DNA from 2 places in the Curtobacterium sp. MCSS17_015 genome. Region 2 is predicted to be linked to the other one. Evidence: predicted binding sites of a transcription regulator. Region 2 holds the regulator's gene; the other holds the start of a gene.
What was found. The regulator HspR, encoded in region 2, represses chaperone genes until heat shock. The targets are predictions, from matches to a motif close to AAGTTGAGTCNNNNNGACTCAACTT.
Positions count from the first base shown of each region.

Region 1 (11,610 bases), 490 kb from region 2:
CGCGCCCCGGTCCGCCCGTTCGCCCCGGTCGCACGTCGCGCCCCGTCGGAACGCGGCGCGATGCGCGTGCGGGGCGCGAACGGGCGGTCAGTCCTCGACGGTGTCGAAGACCGGGCCGGTGGTGCGGGAGCGCTTGAGTTCGAAGAAGCCCGGGTAGCGGGCCGCGGCGACGACGCCGTCCCAGAGGTTGAGCGCCTCCTGCCCCTTCGGCGCCGGCGAGATGACCGGCCCGAAGAACGCGACGCCGTCGACGGCGATGACGGGCGTGCCGACGTCCTGGCCGACGCGCTCGATCCCGTCCCGGTGACTCTCCCGCATCGCGGCGTCGGTCTCGTCCGTCCAGGCGGCATCGGCGAGGTCGGCGTCGAGGCCGAGCTGTTCGAGCACGGCCGGCACGACCTGCTGCGGGTCCTTCTGCTGGCGGTGGTGGACCTGCTCGCCGAGCGCGTCGTAGAGCGGCTTCACGACCGCCTGGCCGTTGCGGGTCTTCGCGGCGGTCACCAGGCGCGCGTACACCTGGTTCCGTTCCAGGGCGTCGCGGTACTCGGCGGGCATGTCCTCGTTGTGCTCGTTGAGGACGAACAGGCTCATCACGTTCCAGGTGACGTCGAGGTCGCGGTGCCGCTCGACCTCCCCCACCCAGCGGCTCGTCATCCAGGCCCAGGGGCAGGTCGGGTCGAACCAGAACTCCACAGCAGTCCGGGTCCCAGGGGTCTTCTCCACAGTCGTGTCGGTCACGGATCGCAGCGTACGCCCGCTCGCTAGGCTGGTCGCCGAGCCGTCCCACCGGTGCACGACGCCGGCCGGGACACCCGACACGCGGACATCGATCGTCCGCGTCCGCAGCGAAGATGGAGCGTCCGTGCCCGGAGAGAACCTCACCCGAATCGAAGCCCAGGAACGCGCCGGCATCGTCAGCGTGCAGACGTACGACGTCGAGCTCGACCTGACGCGCGGAGCCGAGACCTTCGGCAGCACCACCCGCGTGCGCTTCACCGCCACCGCCGGCGCATCGACCTTCATCGACGCCATCACGAAGACCGTGCACTCGGTCACCCTGAACGGCACGGCGCTCGACGTCGACGCGGTGAACGACGGCGTCCGCATCCAGCTCGCCGACCTGCAGGAGCAGAACGAGCTCGTCGTCGTCGCCGACGCGCTGTACACGAACACCGGTGAAGGACTGCACCGCTTCGTCGACCCCGTCGACGACGAGGTCTACCTGTACTCGCAGTTCGAGGTGCCGGACAGCCGCCGGATGTTCGCCGTGTTCGAGCAGCCCGACCTCAAGGCCGAGTTCTCCTTCACCGTCACCGCACCGGCCCGCTGGCAGGTCGTCTCGAACGCCCCGACGCCGGAGCCGCACGTCGACGGCGACCACGCCACATGGACCTTCCCGCCGACCGCGCGCATCTCGAGCTACATCACCGCGCTCATCGCGGGCCCGTACGAGGTCGTCCGCAGCGAGCTGACCAGCCGCGACGGTCGGACCATCCCGCTCGGCGTCTTCGCGCGCAAGTCGCTCGCCGAGTACCTCGACCCGGACTACGTCTTCGAGACGACGCGGAAGGGCTTCGCGTACTTCGAGGAGAAGTTCGACGTCGCCTACCCCTTCGAGAAGTACGACCAGCTCTTCGTGCCGGAGTTCAACGCCGGCGCGATGGAGAACGCGGGCGCGGTCACCTTCACCGAGACCTACGTCTTCCGCTCGAAGGTCACCGACGCCATCAAGGAGCGCCGGGTCGTCACGATCCTGCACGAGCTCGCGCACATGTGGTTCGGCGACCTCGTCACCATGAAGTGGTGGAACGACCTCTGGCTGAACGAGTCGTTCGCCGAGTGGGCCTCGACCATCGCGACGGCCGAGGCCACCGAGTGGACCGGCGCCTGGACGACGTTCCAGGCGATGGAGAAGTCCTGGGCCTACCGCCAGGACCAGCTCCCCTCGACGCACCCGATCGTCGCGACGATCAACGACCTCGAGGACGTCCAGGTCAACTTCGACGGCATCACCTACGCCAAGGGTGGCTCGGTCCTCAAGCAGCTCGTCGCGTGGGTCGGCATCGACGCGTTCTTCGCGGGTGTCTCGGCGTACTTCGGGAAGCACCACCACTCCAACACCGAGCTGAAGGACCTGCTCGTCGAGCTCGAGGCCACCAGCGGTCGCGACCTGTCCGAGTGGTCGAAGCTCTGGCTCGAGACCGCCGGCGTGAACACCCTGCGCCCCGAGATCGAGACCGACGACGACGGTGTCATCACCTCGTTCGCCGTCCTGCAGGAAGCTCCGTCGGACTACCCGACGCTGCGCCCGCACCGTCTGGCCATCGGCGTGTACGCCTTCACGAACGACCCGTCGGCACCCTTCGGTGCGGACACGGCTTCGTCCGGCGGCAAGCTCGACCGCGTCCACCGCGTCGAGATCGACGTCGACGGTGCCCGCACCGAGGTCCCCGAGCTGGTCGGCGTGCACCGCGGCGACCTCGTGCTGCTCAACGACGACGACCTGGCGTACGCCAAGATCCGTCTCGACGAGCAGTCGCGTCGCACCGCGATCGAGCACCTCGCGGCGATCGCGAACCCGCTCGCCCGGTCGATCGTCTGGGGTGCCGTCTGGGACGCCACGCGTGACGCCGAGTCCCCCGCCAGCGACTACGTCACCCTGGTGCTCGGCAACATCGCCACCGAGACCGAGTCCACCACGATCCGCACCACGTTGTCACAGCTGCTCCTGGCGGCACGCAACTACGTCGCCCCGTCGAAGTCGGACGCCACGGTGCGCACCGTCGGTGACACGCTGTGGCAGCTGGCCTCGTCGGCCGAGTCCGGTTCGGATGCGCAGTTCCAGTTCGTGAAGTTCTTCGCGCAGATCCCGTCGACGCCCGAGCACGTGGCGACGCTGCAGGGCCTGCGTGACGGCTCGGTGACGCTGCAGGGGCTCGAGGTCGACACCGACCTCCGCTGGGAGCTGCTCGAGGGCCTCGTGCTCGCGGGCGCTGCGGGCAACGACGAGATCGACACCGAGCTCGCCGCCGACCGCACGGCCTCCGGTGAGCAGGCAGCCGCTCGTGCCCGGGCGACGATCCCGACCGCCGAGGGCAAGCTCGCAGCGTTCTCGTCGCTCGTCGACAGTGACGACGCGCCGAACGCGATCGTCCGGCAGACCACGATCGGCTTCCAGCACGTGAACGCCCCGGTCGTGCTCGAGGGCCTCGTGCAGCGGTACTTCGACGTGATCACGCGGATCTGGGACGAGCGCAGCTACCACATCGCCGACACCGTCGTCACGGGCCTGTACCCGGCACCGCTGGCGTCGACGGAGCTGCGCGACGCCGCCCGGGCCTGGCTCGACGCGCACCCGGAGACGCCGGCGCTGCGCCGGATCGTCAGCGAGAACCTCGCCGGCACCGAGCGCGCGCTCCGCGTCCAGGCAGCGGACGCCTGATCCCGATGTGAGCAGGGGCGAGGCTCCGGCGTTCCTCCAGGGGCGTCGGAGCCTCGCCGTTTAGCATCGTCCGGACATGATCTCGGCAGCAGACACCACCGACGACGTCTCGAAGTGGGCGTCGAACACGTTCACCCAGTTCGTCGACACCTGGCACGTCCCGATCACGATCCTCATCGTCCTGCTCGCGGCGGTCATCATCCGCCTCGTCCTCCGCCGGACGATCAAGCAGGTCGTCGACCGCATCGTCAACGGCGTGAAGAAGCGGCAGGGCGCCGCGGACACCCAGGCCCTGGTGGCCTCCCCACTGCAGACCGCCCGCGTCGTCCAACGCACCCGGACGCTCGGCAGCGTGCTCGAGAACCTCGCGACCGTCGTGGTCGCGGTGATCGCGTTCGCGATCATCATCTCGACGGTGTTCCCGACCGCAGCGGTCGGGATCGTCGGTGGCGCCTCCGTGGTCGCCGCCGGCCTCGCCGTGGGCGCGCAGAGCATCGTCCGCGACATCCTGTCCGGCATCTTCATGATCCTCGAGGACCAGGCCGGCGTCGGGGACGTCGTCGACACCGGACAGGCGACCGGGGTCGTCGAGTCCGTCGGCCTCCGGGTCATGCAGATCCGCGACGTGAACGGCATCCTCTGGTTCGTGCCGAACGGTCAGATCCTCCGCGTCGGCAACCTGTCGCAGGGGTGGTCGCGCGTCCTCGTCGACATCACCGTGCCGTACGACACCGACATCGACGCCGTGCAGGACGCCCTCCTGCACGCCGCGGTCACGATGTCCCAGGAGTCCCGCTGGCGGCAGCGCATCGTGGAGAAGCCGGAGATCTGGGGTCTGCAGTCCGTCACCGACTCGGGCATGGTGTTCCGCCTGGTCGTGAAGACCCGCGCTTCGGAACTCGACGTCGTCGGTCGGGAACTCCGCGTCCGCCTGAAGCGCAGCGTCGACGAACTCGGCGTCACCCTGCCGGCGATGGCGATGATCATGCCCGAGGGATGGGAGAACGCCACGTCGGTGAACGGCCTCCGTCCCGTCCGCACCGCGCCGGTGCCCACCCCCGCGCCGCGGGCCCGCCGCGGCCGGATGAACATCCTGGGCCGGGCGATCCGGACCGGGGACGACAGCAAGGACCCTGAGGACACGCCATGACCGGACCGTCCATCCCCCTCGGCCCGCCTGCGGGCGAGCGGACAGGCGGCGTCCCCGCGCAGCCCGTCACCCTCCGTGTGGGACCGGGCGGGGCTGCGGCGAGCGGTTCCCTGTTCGACCGGATCGGTGGCGCCCCGACCTTCGACCGCCTGGTCCGCCGCTTCTACGAGGGTGTGCAGCAGGACGAGGTCATCTGGCCGATGTACCCGGCCGACGACCTCGAGGGCGCGGTCTGGCGGCTCTCGCAGTTCCTCCAGCAGTACTGGGGCGGCCCGTCGACCTACAGCGAGCAGCGCGGCCACCCCCGACTCCGGATGCGACACCACCCGTTCCGCATCACGCCCGAGGCGCGCGAGCACTGGCTCCAGCACATGCACGACGCCGTCGAGTCACTCGACCTCGCTCCGCTCGACGAGGCCGAGCTGTGGGCCTACCTCGACCGTGCGGCGCACGCGATGACGAACTCCTTCGACTGACGGGAGCGCCGGGTGCCGCCGCAGCGGCGTGCCGACGAACCGACGGGAGGCCCCTGGCGAGCACGCCACGGGCCTTGCGTCCCTCGGTCAGGAACTGAGCGTCCAGGCTCGGCGCTTCACGAGCACGTGCCCCCTGGAGGTCGTCAACCGGCTCCACGGGCCCGTCTCGAACAGCCGGACCGGCTCGGTCCCGAGGAAGCCGAGGCTCTCGGCGGCGAAGCCCGCGCCGGCCGGCAGGTGCTCGACGCCCGCGATCGGTCGACCCCACACCTCGGAGCGGACGCGGCGGACGATGGACTCCCCCGAGCTCGTCGGCACGGAGGCGGCGACCTCGTCGATCCCCTGGCGCGCGGCACGGTGCAGCAGTTCCGCCGAGACGTCGGGGAGCGGCACCCAACCGCCCCGGGGCGGGGAGATCGCAGCCCAGGTCACGGTGTGCACCTCGAGCGGGAGTTCGACCTCGATCGGGGTCGCCCGCGTGGGGTCCGCTGCATCGGCGTGCTCGACGTCGTTCGCCTCGGCGAGCAGGCGCAGGCGCTCCTGGAACGAGCGGAGCGGCACCACGACGTCGATGTGCTCCGGCTGGGTGAGGGCGAACGTGCGCAATCCGAGCACGGTGGGCAGTTCGTCGAGCAGCCCGAGCGGGTAGAGGATCGCCGTGTACACGGCCAGGACACCGGAGTCGGCGATGAGGCGGACCGACCCGTCCTCGATCCGAGCGGCTCGCCCGAGGTAGGTGCGGAGGTCACCGAGCGAGGCGGCGTCGGGAAGGGTGAACGAGCTGCTCATGTCACGTTCGATCCTAGCCGCGCACGACCTTCCGCTCCCTGGTCCCCGGCGCTCAGCGAGCTCTGAGCCCGTTTTTGGCACTCTCCGGGTTCGAGTGCTAAAACGGGAGGCAGTTGAGTCAGGGCGACTCAACCGCGAAGCACTCAGTGAAGGAGTTGATGCAGATGGCCATGACCTTCGATCCGTTCCGCGAGCTCGACCGCCTCGCCGGATCCCTCCTCAGCGGCGCAGCAGCCGGGCCGCGCTCGATGCCGATGGACCTCTACCGTGCCGGTGACCACTACGTGATGGACGTCGACCTGCCCGGAGTCGATCCAGGCTCCGTCGACATCGACGTCGACGGGTCGGTCCTCACCATCCGGGCCGAGCGCACCCTCGGCGCTCCCGACGGAGCGCAGTGGCTCACGCGGGAACGCCAGCCCGGCTCGTTCGTCCGCCAGCTCACCCTCGGCGACGGCCTGGACGTCGAGCGGATCGCCGCGCACTACGACAACGGTGTGCTGAGCGTCACGATCCCCGTCCAGGAGTCGTCGAAGCCCCGGAAGATCGCCGTCAGCACGAGCGGTGCGGACGCCGGTTCCGCCGCCGGAGCGCAGCCGCTCGCGGTCGGGCAGGGTGGCTCCGGCAGCTGAGCCGGCATCTCCCGGGGCCGACGGGCCGACCCGGAGCGGGTCGGCCCGTCGGCTCCGCCTCCCACTGTCACAGTCGACGTCCTCGCCGACTCGTCTCGTCTCGTCTCGTCTCGTCTCGTCTCGTCTCGTCTCGTCTCGTCACCACGGTCCCGCCCATGCCGCACCTCGTCAACGCACTGCTCTCCGTCCTCGTCGTCACCGGTCTGCTGGCCGGCCCGAGCCTCCGTCCCCGTCTCGCCCTGTTCCTCGGCGTGACGGGCTCGGTCATCGCCAACCACCTCGTCTGGCTGGCCGCACCCGTTCTCTGGTCCCATGTGCTCACACCATGGGCGGCCAGCGTCAGCGGAGCACTCGTCGCGGTGGCGATCTGGAGCCTGCTCCGGACCTCCCCGACGGCGGCGAGCCTCGTCGATCCGGATGCAGCGGCCCTCCAGGACGTGGCGGGCGACCCAGCCGACCAGGAGGAGCCGGTCCCGTCGGACGTCATCGACCTCGGTACGGCGGGCAGGCCCCCCGCGCCCTCCTCGGCCACACCGGGTCCCGTTCGTAGACTGGCGGCGTGATCCGCGAACCCGACTTCCTCACGACCCTGCGACTCGAGGACACCGGGGCGAGCACCAGGGAGACGATCCTGACCGGTGCCAGCCACTGGTCCCCCGGAGGACGGGTGTTCGGCGGCCAGGTGCTCGCGCAGTGCATCGTCGCAGCGCAGACCACCATCGAGGGCCGGGACATCCACTCCGTGCACGGCTACTTCCTGCGCCCCGGTGCGATCGACGTCCCGATCACGTTCGGCGTCGAGCGCATCCACGACGGACGCTCGTTCGCGACCCGACGAGCCCAGGCGTACCAGAACGGTCTCCCGATCTTCTCGATGATCGCGTCGTTCCAGGTCCCGGACACCGGCGCGGAGCACCAGGATCCGTTCCCCGTGGACGTCCCCGACCCGGAGTCGCTCCCGTCGGCGGCGTCGGTGCTGGGCGCGGTCGACCACCCCACGGCCCAGGCCTGGGCCGAGCGCTCGATCGACCTGCGGCACGTCGACGGCCCGGTCTACTTCGACGTGCAGGGCGCTCGCGTCGCCCACCAGGCGGTGTGGTTCCGGGTCGAAGGGGACCTGCCGGACGACCCCGCGTTGCACCGCGCGGTCCTGGCCTACGCGAGCGACCTGTCCCTCCTCGAACCGATCATGCGTCGGCACGGGGTCGCGTGGGGCACACCGGGCGTGAAACTCGCGAGCCTCGACCACGCGATGTGGTGGCACCGCGACGGGCGCGCTGACGACTGGGTGCTCTACGCGCAGGAGTCGCCGAGCGCCCAGGGCGGTCGGGGCCTCGCGCTCGGTCGCATGTTCTCCCGCGACGGACGGCTGCTGGCGACCGTCGCACAAGAGGGCATGATGCGCCTGCCCACCGAGTGAGACTGGCCCCGCTCGACGAGCGGGGCCTGTCTCAGCGACGTCGGTCAGCGGCGGACCGAGGTCACGGCCGAGGTCGCTGCGGGAGTCTCACGGCCGGGAGAACCGCACGGGTGGCTCGATGTACGGCTGGCACGCCGCTCGCTCGGCTTCAGTGAGCCGTCGCGGTCGGTTGGTCGTCGCGTCCACGAGGACGAGCGCCGTGGTGGCGCGCGTGTATAGCTCCGCCGGCTCGTGTCCGGCGGGCGACCAGACCTCGTACGAGATGTCCAGGCTGGCCCCACCGATCCGCCCGATCCACAACTGGATGTCGAGCGGCCGACGGAAGTACGGCGTGGATGCCAGGTACTCGAGCCGCTGCGCCGCGATGACCGTCATCGTCCCGGAACCCGGGCGCCCGTCGATCACGGGTTCCGGCGCGGACCCCGACTCGTCCACCTCGTCGGGGTCCGGCGCCCAGAACGCCAGCACGCGTGCTTCTTCGAGCAGCCGGAGCATCGCCGAATTGTTGACGTGCCCGTAGGCGTCGATGTCGCTCCAGCGGATGCGGACCGGCGCGTGCAGTCTCGCCACGGGGGCTAGTCCCGCGTGAGCTTGCGGTACGTCGCGCGTCCGGGCTTCGCGGCGTCGGCACCGAGGCGCTCGACCTTGTTCTCTTCGTACGCCTCGAAGTTGCCCTCGAACCAGTACCAGATCGGCGTGCCGTCCTCGTTGAGGCCTTCCCACGCGAGGATGTGCGTCGCGATGCGGTCGAGGAACCACCGGTCGTGCGTGATGACCACGGCGCAACCGGGGTACTCGAGCAGGGCGTTCTCGAGGCTGCCGAGGGTCTCGACGTCCAGGTCGTTCGTGGGCTCGTCGAGGAGCAGCAGGTTGCCGCCCTGCTTGAGCGTCAGCGCGAGGTTCAGACGGTTGCGCTCACCACCCGACAGGATGCCCGCACGCTTCTGCTGGTCCGGGCCCTTGAACCCGAACTGCGAGACGTAGGCACGCGACGGGATCTCGGTCTTGCCGACCTGGATGTAGTCGAGACCGTCCGACACGACCTCCCACAGGTTCTTGTTCGGGTCGATGCCGCCGCGGCTCTGGTCGACGTAGGAGATGTCGACCGTGTCACCGATCTTCAGCTGGCCGCCGTCGAGGGGCTCGAGCCCGACGATCGTCTTGAACAGCGTCGTCTTGCCGACGCCGTTCGGGCCGATGACCCCGACGATGCCGTTCCGCGGCAGCGTGAACGACAGGTCGCCGATGATGACGCGCTCACCGAACTGCTTGTGCAGGTGCTCGGCGTCGATGACCTGGGACCCGAGACGCGGGCCGACGGGGATCACGATCTCCTCGAAGTCGAGCTTGCGCGTGCGCTCGGCTTCGTTGACCATCTCCTCGTAGCGGGCCAGGCGCGCCTTGGACTTCGCCTGGCGGCCCTTCGCGTTGCTGCGGACCCAGTCGAGCTCGGACGACAGGCGCTTGGCGAGCTTGGCGTCCTTCTTGCCCTGGACCTCGAGACGAGCGCGCTTCTTCTCGAGGTAGGTCGAGTAGTTGCCCTCGTACGGGTAGAGACGGCCTCGGTCGACCTCGGCGATCCACTGTGCGACGTGGTCGAGGAAGTACCGGTCGTGGGTCACGGCGAGGACCGCACCGTGGTACTGCTGCAGGTGCTGCTCGAGCCACTGCACGCTCTCGGCGTCGAGGTGGTTGGTGGGCTCGTCGAGCAGGAGCAGGTCGGGCTTCTGGAGCAGGAGCTTGCAGAGCGCGACGCGGCGCTTCTCACCGCCGGAGAGGTGCGTGACGAGCTCGTCCCCCGGGGGGCACTGGAGCGCGGCCATCGCCTGCTCGAGCTGCGAATCGAGGTCCCACGCGTCGGCGGCGTCGATCTCTTCCTGCAGGGTCCCCATCTCGGCGAGGAGCGCGTCGAAGTCCGCGTCGGGCTCGGCCATCGCGGCCGAGATCTCGTTGAAGCGCGTGAGCTTGCCGTGGATCTCGCCGACGCCCTCCTGCACGTTCTCGAGCACCGTCTTGGTCTCGTCGAGCTCGGGCTCCTGCATGAGGATGCCGACGGTGAAGCCCGGGGTCAGCTTCGCCTCGCCGTTGGACGGCTGGTCGAGCCCCGCCATGATCTTCAGGATCGTCGACTTGCCCGCACCGTTCGGCCCGACGACGCCGATCTTGGCGCCGGGGAGGAACGACATCGTGACGTCGTCGAGGATCAGCTTGTCGCCGACCGCCTTGCGGGCGCGGACCATCTGGTAGATGTACTCAGCCATATCGGACCGAGTCTACCGATCCGAGGCCCTCAGCGCTGCCCCGCTCCCGGTGTCGGCGCGGTCGGCGCTGCGCCGGACCCCGCGGCGACGGTCGCGGCGTCACCCCGGCTCCTGCCCGGGGAACAGATCGACGGGTGACACGGAGCCGTCGGTGTGCGACGCGGTGTCGTGCGCTCCGACGCCTCCGGCGTCGTACGACGCGTCGACGAGCACGTCGTCACCGTGCTCGTCGCGCCCCCGGACGGGGTCGACGGACCCGGTCGTGTCCGCGGCCGGGCCGCGATCGTGGAGGTCCCCGTCGACCGGGTCGTCGTCGCCGACCTCGCCGGTCCGGGGGTCGACGTCCGGGCCCGCCCCGTACGCGGAGGGCGCGTCGCCGACGTGCCGCGGGACGCGGATCCAGTTGCTGATGCCCCAGGCGAGGTCGTGGCCGAGCGCATCGGCGTCGACCTCGACGGAGGTGCCGCCCCGGCCGTCGCGCTCCCAGTTCCGGATCCGGACGCGCCCGGTGACGACGATGCGGTCGCCCTTCTTCACGGACTTGTGCACGTTGGCCGCGAGCGACCGGAACGCCGTGACGGTGTACCAGTTCGTGGGGCCGTTGGCCCAGCTGGACGTGCTGCGGTCCCAGCGGCGCGAAGGCGAGGCGAGACGCATGCTCGTGATGGCGACGCCCGTCTCGGTGACGAGGTGGCGGGGTTCGGTGGCGATGATGCCGCAGACCGTGATCGTGTCGTTCATGCACCGATCGTCGGTCGGCGCTCCGCCTCGACGGCAGCGCAGAGTCGACCTGTGGACAGGAGGCCCGGACCACGGTCCCTGTGGAGGGAAGGTGATCCGGGCCTCCCGGTCGAGGGCCGCGTCCGCGGACTCCTCGGTCAGTGCGCGTGGAACTCCGGCCGGTCCGCGAGCGGACCCATCGCCTTGTGCACCGCGCCCTTGGCCGACTGCAGCGACGGGTACGTCCCGCCCGGACCCCGTCGTCCGTAGAGCTCGACCCGGAACCCGTCAGCCGCCCGGTGGATCGTGCCCACCGCACCGGCCGGACCGACGGCGACCCAGGTCTCCGTCGTCGCTGTCGCCGTCGTCGTGTCGTTCGTCATCGTCCGACCACCTCCTCGTGGCCCCGACGCCCCTCCGTCAGGACGCCAGGATGTACTGACCGTACGCCTTCCGGACCTTGTTCACCTTGGGCAGTGCGACGGCGAGGCAGTACCCCTGGCCCGGGTTCTTCGCGAAGAAGTCCTGGTGGTACTCCTCGGCCCGGTGGAACTCGCCGAGCGGCTCGAGGGTCGTCACGATCCCGCCGTCCCACATCTCCGACGCCCGCTCGAGCGCCTCCTCGAAGAGGGCTCGCTGCTCGTCGTCGGCCGGGAACATCGCCGAGCGGTACTGCGTACCGACGTCGGCGCCCTGGCGGTTGAGCTGCCGCGGGTCGTG
Region 1 covers NZ_CP126256.1:957,194-968,803, reverse strand. The annotation lists gene DEJ18_RS04550 (mycothiol-dependent nitroreductase Rv2466c family protein) at 88-738, opposite strand; gene pepN (aminopeptidase N) at 863-3,442, shown strand; gene DEJ18_RS04540 (mechanosensitive ion channel family protein) at 3,519-4,592, shown strand; gene DEJ18_RS04535 (globin) at 4,589-5,068, shown strand; gene DEJ18_RS04530 (DUF8185 domain-containing protein) at 5,156-5,857, opposite strand; gene DEJ18_RS04525 (Hsp20/alpha crystallin family protein) at 6,022-6,489, shown strand; gene DEJ18_RS04520 (hypothetical protein) at 6,645-7,052, shown strand; gene DEJ18_RS04515 (acyl-CoA thioesterase) at 7,049-7,909, shown strand; gene DEJ18_RS04510 (acyl-CoA thioesterase) at 7,997-8,479, opposite strand; gene ettA (energy-dependent translational throttle protein EttA) at 8,485-10,170, opposite strand; gene DEJ18_RS04500 (single-stranded DNA-binding protein) at 10,270-10,911, opposite strand; gene DEJ18_RS04495 (methyltransferase) at 11,049-11,273, opposite strand; gene msrA (peptide-methionine (S)-S-oxide reductase MsrA) at 11,311-11,610, opposite strand, start outside.
Region 1: a site for HspR is predicted at 5,968-5,992, ahead of DEJ18_RS04525 (Hsp20/alpha crystallin family protein). Genes of this name have one in related genera too.

Region 2 (11,610 bases):
GCTCGGCGGCTACACCGACCTGTTCCTCATCCACTGGCCGCTCCCGACGGTGAGTGACTTCGTCCCGACGTGGAAGGCGCTCGAGGAGCTCTACCACGCCGGTACGGCGCGTTCGATCGGCGTCAGCAACTTCCAGGCGCACCACCTCAACCGCCTCGCTGCCGAGACGACGGTCACCCCGGCCGTCAACCAGATCGAGGTGCACCCGTACCTCGTGCAGGACGAGCTCCGCGCCTACGGTCGCGAGCACGGCATCGCGACCGAGGCCTGGTCCCCGATCGCGCAGGGCCTCGTCCTCGACGACGAGACCATCGTCCGCATCGCCGGAGCCACGGGCAAGACCCCGGCACAGGTCGTCCTCCGCTGGCACATCCAGCGTGGCGACATCGTCTTCCCGAAGTCGGTCACCCGCTCCCGCGTCGAGGAGAACTTCGCGATCTTCGACTTCGAGCTCTCCGACGAGGACATGACGGACATCACGACCCTCGACAAGGGTCACCGCACCGGCCCGGACCCGGACACGTTCGACTACGTCCCGGCCTGAGCCTCCCGGCTCGCCGACCGCGCCGGCCCCGCGCCCGTCACACGACGGGGCGGGGCCGTTCGCTGTCCGGAAGGGCTTCAGTGCCGAGCGACCGAGGCGGTCACTGTGTACTTGGCCGTCCGCGCGACCTGACGGGTGGGTCCGACCGTGCGCTCGAGCACCGGGCGGTAGCGCAGGTGCGAGTTCCAGACCGTCCACAGCTCACCGCCGGGTCGGAGGATCGCGGCCGCGTTCCGGAACATCGCCTCGGCCGCGTCCGTGGTCACCGTGGTGTCGGCGTGGAACGGCGGGTTGCAGAGCACCAGGTCGGCGGTGTCCGCGTCGAGCTCGTCGCCGGCGTCACTGCGGATCGTCCGGACACGTTCGCCGACGCCGTTGGCGTCGGCAGTCGACCGCGCTGAGGCGATCGCCGCCGCCGACACGTCGGTCGCCACGACGCGGACGTGCGCGCGGCGGCGAGCGAGGACGGTCGCGACGACGCCGTTGCCACACCCGAGGTCGACGGCGTCCCTGGCGGTGGGGACCGCAGCCTCTGCAGCCTCGAGGAGCACCCGGGTGCCGAGGTCGAGCGACGTCCCCGCGAAGACGCCGCCGTGCGCGGTGATCGTCACGTCGAGGTCGTCCTGGTGGACACGGCGCGGCCACGGGTCGGCGCGGTCGGCCTCCGCGGCGGCGTCCTGCCGAGGATCCGACGCGATGAGCAACCGGGACTTCCCCCGGCCACGGCTCGCGGTGACCTCGCCGAACCAGCGGCGGAGCAGGTCGTTCTGCGAGAGCGTCATGTACTTTGTCCGGCCGCCGCACACGAGCACGACGTCGGGGGCAGCCCAGCGTGCGACGGCCCGGGCGACCTCGTCCAGGCGATCATGCCCCTTCGTCAGCCGCAGGAGCACGAGCCGAGCGTCCCGGAACGCCTCCTCGAAGCCCTCGGGGTGGTGGAACCCGCGCCGGCCGAACGTCCCGGCGCTGGCCTCGAGCGCACGCTCCCCCACGAGCGAATCCTGGACGACCCGCACGTCGGAGGCGCCGTGCAGGGCGAGGACGCCGAGCGTGAGCACGCCGTACCGGTCGTCGACGACCGTGACCGCGCCGGGGTGCCGCAGGGCGTCGCCGTGGAGGTGCGGCACCTCGTCGAGCAGGAAGCGGTCCGTCCCGTCGATCGCGATGAGGTCCGGGCCGTGTTCCCGGGAGTCGCGCCGGAAGTGGTCGGCGAAGTCGAAGGACGGCACGGTCCGAGGGTAGTGGTCGCGAGCTGTCGAGCACCGCCGGATGGACAGTCGCCGGTATATCACACGTGACGCAGGCTGGGCGGGACCCTACGCTCGGGATCGTCCGGACCGACCGGGCTTCAGCCGAGGGGCGAGAGGGGCCGATGTTCGCACCGCGATCCGACACCAGGCCGTTGCTGCGTGACCTCGCCCGGGAGCGCCTCCGGGTCGAGATCATGCGCGGGTCCCTGTGCCCCGGCGACCGCCTCGACGACGAGGACCTCGCGGTCCGACTCGGATGCTCCCGGACGCCGGTGCGCGAGGCCCTGGCGGACTTGGCGCACCTCGGCCTGGTCGAGCTGCGGGCGAACCGGTACACACGGGTCGCCGTGCCCGCGCGTGAGGACGTCGTGCCGGCGCTCCAAGCGCTCGGTCTGCTCTTCGGCGGCGTCGTCCGTATCGTGGTGCCACGGCTCGGCGACCGGAGCCGAGCCGTGCTCTTCCGGCGCCTCGGCGTTCTGCTCGACTGCCTGGAGACACCGTCGTGGCGCTCGTCGGCGGACGCCGCGACCCCGGTCTACCGGACCTTCATCCAGGAGTGCCGGAACCCGATGCTCACGGCGACGCTGCACGGGTCACTCGACGGCCTGACGTTCCGGCTACGGCACGAGGAACTCGACGCCGTGCTGCCGTGGCCGGACATCCGGAACAGCGTCGTCGCCCTCCGCGTGGCCGTGGACTGCCGCGACGGCCGGCTGGCAGAACGGGCGACGTGGGCGGCGCACCTGCTCCCCGACCCGGACGCGGCGGACCGCTGACATGTGCTCGTCGTGCATCCGCGCCGTCATTGCACACGTGCGGTCCGCCCGGCCCGGTGCACCGCTCGACCCGGGAACCCCCCAGGAGGCGAACCGGCACTGTGCGTCCGCGGGCGCAGACTTCGACGCGCTCTTCGACGACCCGCTACCGTGACGGGACGATCGCCGGCATCGGAGGCGATCACGCACGCGAGGACGAGAGCGGGCCCGGGCCTGCACGCCGAGCATGCAGGCCCGGGCCCGGGCATCACTGGCCGCGCAAGGACACGGTGTCCGTCGTCGTGTTGGCACCGCGGGACTTCGCCGTCGCGAGGAGCGCCTGGTTCCGCACCTCGAGCGCCGGTGTCGTGATCGCCCAACGACCGGCGTCGTTCGCGGTCACGGTGCCGAGGTCGCTCCCCGCCACGCCCTGCTCGCTGAGCCGGACGACGGCATGCGGGGCCGCGGTGCCGACGATGCGGACCTCGGGGTACACCGGCGGGATGACGAACCCGTTGCCGGGCGACGTGATCCGGACCCCGGGACCGTAGTCGATGTCGACCGACGCCCGTGCGGCCGGGACGCCGGCGCCCGACTGTTCGACCTCGACCCGCCGCACGCCACCGCGGTCGGGTGCGGCCAGCGTCACCGACCACGCCCCCGCCGGGTCGACCGTCGCGTGCGCGAGCTCATCGTCGCCGTCGCGCACGACGACCGTGGCCCCGGGAGCACCGTTCCCGCCCACGGTCACCGGCTTCGTCACGTCGTCGGGGAAGGATGCCGTTGCGCTGAACGCCGGCGCGGGGACGTCGACCACGACCGAGGCTGTGCCGATCGACTGCGCGCCGGCGAACGCCTCGACCCGCACGGCGTTCTGCCCGAACACCAACCCGTCGACGTCGAGCGTCCACGAGCCGTTCGACGGCCGGACGATCCGCTTCTCCTCCACGCCGTTCCGGGTCCAGACGACGTCGATGCTCGTCGCGCGGTTCGGTGCTTTCCCGGAGACCGTCGCCGTCCGCGCGACCGGGTCGACGTGCGACGCGGTCGCCGTGAGCGCCTGGTCGGTGATGGTGACCGACACGGGCTTCTGGTCGCGGTAGGTGCCGTCGACGTACTGCTGGTACGTGCGTGTGTTCGTCCCGACGCTGAGGCCGGTCAGGGTGTGCGACCAGGTGCCGGACGAGTCCGCCTTCGCGACCTCGTCACCGTTCAGGCGGATCGATGCACTGGGAGTCGCGGACCCTTGGACGCGAGCGGTGCGGGCGACGTCGTCCTTGCTCGCCACCGACACGTTCAGCGCTCGCGGGGCGTACGGGCGCGTGATGGTGCCCACGGAGGCGCTCCGACCGAGGTTGTAGTAGCAGTTGATGAGGTCACAGGCCTCGCTCAGCACGACGCCGTCGGAGCGTGACGTCCCCTCGGCCCAGTTCGACGGCCAACGGACGAAGTACCCGTTCCGGGTGTTCACCTGCCATTTGTCGACCTGGGCGCTGAGGACGCGGACCCACGACTTGCAGTAGGTCGCGAGGGTGCACTGCGGTGTCGCGTACACCGTGAAGCCCTCGGTGCTCGTCTCGACGCGGACGCCGATCGGCACATGCGGGATCGTCCTGGTCGACGACCCCTCAGGCGCACCGCGCTGCTCGGCGGACTCGTGCTGCGGGAGTTCCGCAGCGGTGGCACCGGTGACCGGACTGACGAGTGTGCTGATGGCGATGAGCGCTGCCGTCACGGCCGCGATGACGGATGGTCGGGATCGCATGGTTCCTCCTCGGTGTCGATGGGTGACTCGAACGAGCCACCTCGAAGCTACCGAAGAGGTATGTCACATGTCACCGGAGAAGGGAGTCAGCGCGGCGGGCGGTAGAGCACCACGGCGTTGTTGCGCTGCGGTCGCATGCCGGCTCGGAGTGAGACCGCCGCTCCGGTGGTCGTCGCTGCGAAGACGCGTGCGCCCGGCCGGTTGATGAGCTGGTCGGCGAGCGCGGTCTCGAGCTCGCGGACGCGGGTCCGCAGCAGGGCGTTCTCGTTCTCGAGGTCCAGCACCCGGCGGATCCCCTCGAGGGACACGCCCTCGGACCCGAGCCGCGCGATCTCCCGGAGCTGCGTGATGTCGCGCATCGAGTACCGACGCGAACCACCACGGGTACGCCCGGGCACGACGAGGCCGAGCCGGTCGTACTGCCGCAGGGTCTGCGGGTGCATCTCGGCGAGCTCGGCTGCGACCGCGATCGCGAAGACGGGCGAGTTCTCGTCCATGTCGGCCATCAGAGCGCTCCTTGCCGGATCGACTGGAGGCCCGGTGCGGTTCCCTGACGGAGCCACACCGGGCCTCCCAGCTGGGTGTGGTGCGCGCTACTCGCGCGCCCTGGCGAGGAGGTCCTCGCGGGGGTCCTCGTCCGGCAGGGCGTCCGCGAGGGCGTCGAGCGCTGCGCGTGCCTTGTCGGACAAGTGGGAGGGGACGGCGACCTGGACGGTGGCGAGCAGGTCACCGGTGCCGTTCTTGCCCGGGACGCCCCGGCCCTTGACGCGGAGGACCCGGCCCGAGGGCGTGCCCGGCGCGACCCGCAGTTTGACGGGTTCACCACCGAGCGTGGGCACCTGGATCGTGGCACCGAGCGCAGCCTCGACGAACGTCACGGGGACGTCCACGCGGAGGTTCTGCCCGTCGCGCTCGAACACCGGGTGCTTGCGGACGGAGACGGTGACCACCAGGTCGCCGGCCTCGCCGCCGTCGGGGCTCTGTTCACCCCGACCTCGCAGCCGGATCTTCTGCCCGTCGGCGACGCCCGCGGGGATGCGGACGTTCACCGGCCGGCCGTTGCCCTGCGCCAGCTTGACCGTGTCGCCGGCGATCGCGGTGGCGAAGTCGAGCGTCGTCGTCGCGGTGACGTCGCGCCCCTTCGTCGGTCCGCCGAAGCCCCGGAAGCCGCCGGAGTTCTGGCCGAAGCCGCCCCCGCCGAACATGCCGCCGAGGATGTCCTCGAACCCGCCGGCACCACCGGCGCCGCCCTGGCCGAAGCGCACGCGCTGTCCGCCGCCGCCTCCACCGAACATGCCGCCGAAGACGTCCTCGAAGCCGCCCTGGCCGCCCGGCCCACCCGAGGTGAACCGAGCGCCGGAGCCCATCGCGCGGACCTGGTCGTACTCCTTGCGCTGCTCCTTGTCGGAGAGCACCGAGTACGCCTCGCTGATCTCCTTGAACTTCGACTCTGCAGCAGCGTCACCCGGGTTGGAGTCCGGGTGGTACTGCCGCGCGAGCTTGCGGTACGTCTTCTTCAGATCAGCCTCGGAGGCGTCCTTCGACACCCCGAGCACTGCGTAGAAGTCCTTGTCGAACCAGTCCTGACTGGCCACGGCTCACCTCCCTTCCACCGTCGCCGACCCTCAGGCCGGCACCGCCACGGCGACCTTGGCCGCACGGAGCACGCGGTCACCGAGCTTGTAGCCCGGCTCGACGACGTCCGCCACGGTCTGGCCGGTCGCACCCGGCGTGGGCAGCTGGACGATCGCCTCGTGCACGTTCGGGTCGAAGGTCTCGCCCTTCTCGCCGATCTGCACGAGCTTGAACTTGTCGAACCCGCTGCGGAGCTTCTGGGCGATGACCTGCATCGGCCCCTCGGCGAGGTCGCCGTGCGACTCGGCCCGGTTCAGGTCGTCGAGGGCGGGGAGCAGTGCACGCACCACCTCGGCGATGACGGCCTCGCGGTTGGCGTCCCGGTCACGCTCGACGCGCTTCCGGAAGTTCACGAGCTCGGCCTGGGCGCGGAGCATGTCCGTCCGCATCTCGCCGACGAGGTCGCGGTCGGACGGCGAGAGCCGGTCCTCGGCGATGCCGGTCGCTGCGTCAGCCAGGAGCGCCTCGTCCTCGGGGGTCAGGTCGTTCGCCGGCGCGGTGTCCGTCGACACCTCGACGTCCGGACCCTCGGCCTCGATGAGGTCCTCGGCGCCGTCGACGTCAGCCGTCGCGCCGTCCTCGGAGCCCTCGACCGGGTTGCCCGGTGTCTGTCCGCCCGCTGCCTGTCCGCCCTGGGGGGCGGAGCCGGCGGACCCGGCGGGCCCGGCGGAAGCGTCCGCCGGGCCGGAACCGGTCTGCCCACCGTCAGCCGAGCCTCCGGGCAGGTCGGCGCCGTCGTGCTGCGGGTCCTGCGGGTTCTCGTTGCTGGTGGTCATGTGTCCTACTTCTTGTCGTTGTCGTTGTCGTCGTCCACGACCTCGGCGTCGACGATGTCCTCGTCGTCACCGGTGGTCTGGCCCTCGGCACCGGCGTCCGCTCCCGCAGCACCGGCGGCGTCCGCCGACTGGCTCTGCGCGTAGATCGCCTGTCCGAGCTTGCCCTGCGACTCGTTGAGCTTGTCGAACGCGGTCTTCACGGCCTCGTCGTCGTCGCCCGCGAGTGCGGACTTGAGGCCGTCGACGTCACCCTGGACCTCGGACTTGACGTCCGCGGGGAGCTTGTCGTCGTTCTCCTTGATGAGCTTCTCGATCGAGTAGACGAGCTGCTCGGCCTGGTTGCGACGCTCGCTCGCCTCGCGGCGGGCCTTGTCCTCGGCCGCGTGCTCCTCGGCCTCGCGGACCATGCGCTCGATGTCCTCCTTCGGCAGCGACGAGCCGCCGGAGATGACCATCGACTGCTCCTTGCCGGTGCCCTTGTCCTTCGCGGACACGTGCACGATGCCGTTGGCGTCGATGTCGAACGTGACCTCGATCTGCGGGATGCCCGCGGGTGCCGGCGCGATGCCGGTGAGCTCGAAGGTGCCGAGCGGCTTGTTGTCACGGGTGAACTCGCGCTCGCCCTGGAAGACCTGGATCGCGACCGAGGGCTGGTTCGAATCTGCGGTCGTGAAGGTCTCGCTGCGCTTGGTCGGGATCGCGGTGTTGCGGTCGATGAGCTTCGTCATCAGGCCGCCCTTGGTCTCGATGCCGAGCGAGAGCGGCGTGACGTCGATGAGGAGGACGTCCTTGCGCTCGCCCTTGAGGACACCGGCCTGCAGCGCGGCGCCGACGGCGACGACCTCGTCCGGGTTGACACCCTGGTTCGGCGACTTGCCACCGGTCAGCGACTTGACGACCTCGGCCACGGCGGGCATGCGGGTCGATCCACCGACGAGGACGACGTGCGCGATGTCGTTGACGCTGACACCCGCCTCCTTGATGACGTCGTTGAACGGCTTCTTCGTGCGGTCGAGCAGGTCGGAGGTCATCTGCTCGAACTGGGCGCGCGAGATGGTCTCGTCGAGGTTGAGCGGGCCCTCGGCCGTCAAGGTCAGGTACGGGAGCTGGATGCTCGCGCTGAGCTGGCTCGACAGCTCCTTCTTCGCCTGCTCCGCAGCTTCCTTGAGGCGCTGCTTCGCGATCTTGTCGGTCGACAGGTCGACACCGTGCTCGTCCTTGAACTTCTTGACGAGGTGGTCGACGATGCGCTGGTCCCAGTCGTCGCCGCCGAGGCGGTTGTCGCCGGAGGTCGCGCGGACCTGGATCGTTGAGAAGTCCTCGTCCTTGCCCACCTCGAGCAGGGAGACGTCGAACGTGCCGCCACCGAGGTCGAAGACCAGGATGAGCTCGTCTTCCTTGCCCTTGTCGAGGCCGTACGCGAGTGCCGCGGCGGTCGGCTCGTTGATGATCCGGAGGACGTTGAGGCCGGCGATCTCACCGGCGTCCTTGGTGGCCTGGCGCTCGGCGTCGTTGAAGTACGCCGGGACGGTGATGACCGCGTCGGTGACGTCCTCGCCGAGGTACTGCTCGGCGTCGCGCTTGAGCTTGCCGAGGGTACGGGCCGAGATCTCCTGCGGCGTGTAGCTCTTGCCGTCGATGTCGACCTTCCAGTCGGTACCGATGTGGCGCTTGACGCTCGCGATGGTGCGGTCGACGTTCGTGACGGCCTGGCGCTTGGCGGTCTCGCCGACCAGGACCTCGCCGTCCTTCGTGAACGCCACGATCGAGGGCGTCGTGCGGAGCCCCTCGGCGTTGGCGATGACGGTGGGCTCGCCGCCCTCGAGAACAGAGACGACGGAGTTGGTGGTTCCGAGGTCGATGCCTACTGCACGTCCCATGTGTTGGTGCTCCCTTTCGTCGAGTGCCGGGAGGCCCGGCATGTGGTGCTGAAGTCCGCGGACTTGCGTCCTATGGGCTCAAGTTTACCCGGGACAGGTGGCACGTCAAGTCCAGGCAGGAGAAGTTGCGTCAGGTGGACGCAAGGTCGCTGGTACACATTGCATGCGGCATGCCCACAGGGACTACATGTGATATTTCCTACTCCATCAATTCGCCGCGCTGCGGTGCGGCCCTACCCCGAAAGCCACCTCTTCACATGAAGTCATTCCTTCGAGCTGCGGCCGCGACCGGCGTCGCCGCAGCCACCATCTCCGGAGTACTCCCCGGTACCGCTCTGGCAGCGACACCGCAGGACAGCGAGACGAAGCCGGCGGTCGTCGCCGGGACGAACGGTGAGTTCTGGGGCATGACAAAGTCTCCCGGTCACACCGATTTCATCCAGTACGACAGCTACGACGCAGCGGTGGAGGCATCACGAAGCCTCGCCTTCCCGGTCGGTGACTGGGGGCGGATCCGCTATGATTCGACGACCTGCTACGGGCTCTGGGGGAACACGTCACTGCTCATCGGCAACAACTCGTGCTCCAGCGACAGCTCTCTGGTGCGCCTCGACGCTCACGGCGAGTTGGAGGTCAAGTCCGCCCCCGGCCTGCATCTCGACGGCTTCAGCGAGTACGGCGGACCTCAGGCTCATTTCGGGTCAGGTGAGGACCGCTACTACTTCGCGAGCTCGGCGCTGCACGCCGAGATCGCAGATGTGGACATCGAGGCGGGGACGGCGACGCTCAAGGACGGCCGGGCTCCGAAGGACGCAACGGATGTCGAGGTCACGTACACGGACAAGAACAACCGGTCCCAGACGCTCAACGCGAGAGTCACGGACGGATCCTGGACGAAGCAGCTGAAGGACCTCGCGCTCGGGAAGACCACTGCGCACCTCGAGGCCTTCAACGGGGGCGACCTCATCGCGGAGAGTGACGTCACCGTCGACCTGCACGTCGCCCCGCTCGTGGCGGAGGGTCACTTCGACGCGGAGGTCACCGAGGTGGCGAAGATCACCGGTACCGCGACGCCGAACACCGTGATCTCCGCCCGTCGGGCCGACAAGCAGGTCGCGACGACCATGTCCAACGACGAGGGCGCGTTCATCCTGCCGATCAACCCCTCGAACACCCCTGGCACGTACGACCTGCAGGTCTCCCAGATGATCCGCGGAGAACAGCAGACCCCCATCGAGGTCATCCTCGATTACGGCGCCGGTGTGACGATCACGTCCCCGGCACCCGACTTCGTCCTCGACCCGGGCGCGGACCTGGTCGTGCGTGGGACGGCACAGCGCAACTCGAAGATCAAGGTCTACGAGGCGGGCAAGCCGACCGAACCCCTGGCTGAGCTCATCGCCGGCACGAGCGACACGTACCGCGCGGTCATCCAGAACCTCGAGGACCGGGAGTACAAGCTCGTGGTCGCTGGGATCTCCAAGGGGTACAACACCACGACAGCCGAGGTCACCGTCAACCCCGGTACCTCCTCCGTCGTCACCCCGACGGCGACAGCGTCGTTCGATGCGGACGTGTCGAAGAAGGCCACCGTGTCCGGGACCGGTGCGGCGAACGCGACGATCACGGTGAAGACCGGGTCCAAGACGCTCGGCAGCACGACCGTCGACGAGCAGGGCGAGTGGTCGCTCGCCGTCGACCCGATCGGCGCCGGGAAGCACACCCTGACGATCGAGCAGACCGGCATGGAGGGCACCCAGACCATCACGACGGAAGCGGACTTCGGTGACGGCGTCGCGATCAGTGGTCCGACCGGCGCGGTCACCCCCGGCCGCACCACCGTGACGGGCACCACGCAGAGCGGTGCCCGCGTGAGCGTCGTCTCCGGCGACCAGACCGTCGAAGCGACCGTGGACGGCACCAGCTGGACCGCGGAGATCGAGATCGCGCCCGCGACCGCCCCGGTCACGATCACCGCGAAGCAGCAGTCCAAGGGGGCGCTGCACACGGAGGCCAGCACGCAGGTCACCACCACCGGCGCGCAGGAAGCGCGCCCCGTGACCATCAACAGCCCGACGAGCGGAACCTACAAGCCCGGCCAGAGCACCACGGTCAGCGGCACCGCAACCCCGTACGCGAAGATCGCGATCAAGAACCAGTGGGGCGCCACTCTCGCCACGCCCACTGCGAACGTCGATGGTGACTGGTCCTTCAACCGCACCTACGGCCCGTCTGCTGTCTACAAGCTGACCGCAGTGCAGACGCGCCTGGACAACAGCACCAGCACCTCGGCCGAGTTCACCCTGTCCCCGGAGAACGCGTTCAAGAAGCTGACGCTCAGCACCCCGGAGTCGACCAGCACCTACACCCCCGGCAAGAACGTGCTGTTCCAGGGAACGGCCACCCCGGGCGCGACAATCACGGCGAAGTCCAGCTGGGGCTCGACGCTCTTCACCACCCGCGCGAACCAGACCGACGGAACCTGGGCAGCGACCCGCGGCTTCGGCCCGAGCGCGACCTACGTCATCACGCTCACCCAGACTGCCCTGGACGGCACGACCGACTCGATCTCACCGATCATCCTCAAGCCGGTCGCCCACCAGGACGTCACCCTGACCTCGCCCACGCAGGGCGAGGGCTACACCGCAGGCAAGCCGGTCACCTTCAGCGGCACGGCAACCCCCGGAGCGGCGATCGCCATCAAGTCCCAGTACAGCTGCGCGACCTTGACCACCGCAACGGCCAACGACGACGGCAACTGGTCCGTCAAGCGCACCTTCGGGCCCACGGCGATCTACAACCTCGACATCATCGCCACGGACGCCGACGGCACCACCAGCAGCACCGAGCTGCTCGGCTTCGGTCCCGCCACCCAGTAGACCCACCGCAACACGACCGGCCAGGGCCCTCCCACAAGGAGGGCCCTGGCCGCACTGTTTCCCGGCCGGAGGCGCTGAACACCTGGTCGATCGCCTCCCTCGTGATATATTCATTTCATGTTCGAT
Region 2 covers NZ_CP126256.1:465,099-476,708, reverse strand. The annotation lists gene DEJ18_RS02265 (aldo/keto reductase) at 1-544, shown strand, start outside; gene DEJ18_RS02260 (class I SAM-dependent methyltransferase) at 622-1,773, opposite strand; gene DEJ18_RS02255 (GntR family transcriptional regulator) at 1,917-2,570, shown strand; gene DEJ18_RS02250 (hypothetical protein) at 2,818-4,314, opposite strand; gene DEJ18_RS02245 (heat shock protein transcriptional repressor HspR) at 4,401-4,811, opposite strand; gene DEJ18_RS02240 (DnaJ C-terminal domain-containing protein) at 4,908-5,909, opposite strand; gene grpE (nucleotide exchange factor GrpE) at 5,940-6,725, opposite strand; gene dnaK (molecular chaperone DnaK) at 6,731-8,605, opposite strand; gene DEJ18_RS02225 (Ig-like domain-containing protein) at 8,863-11,484, shown strand.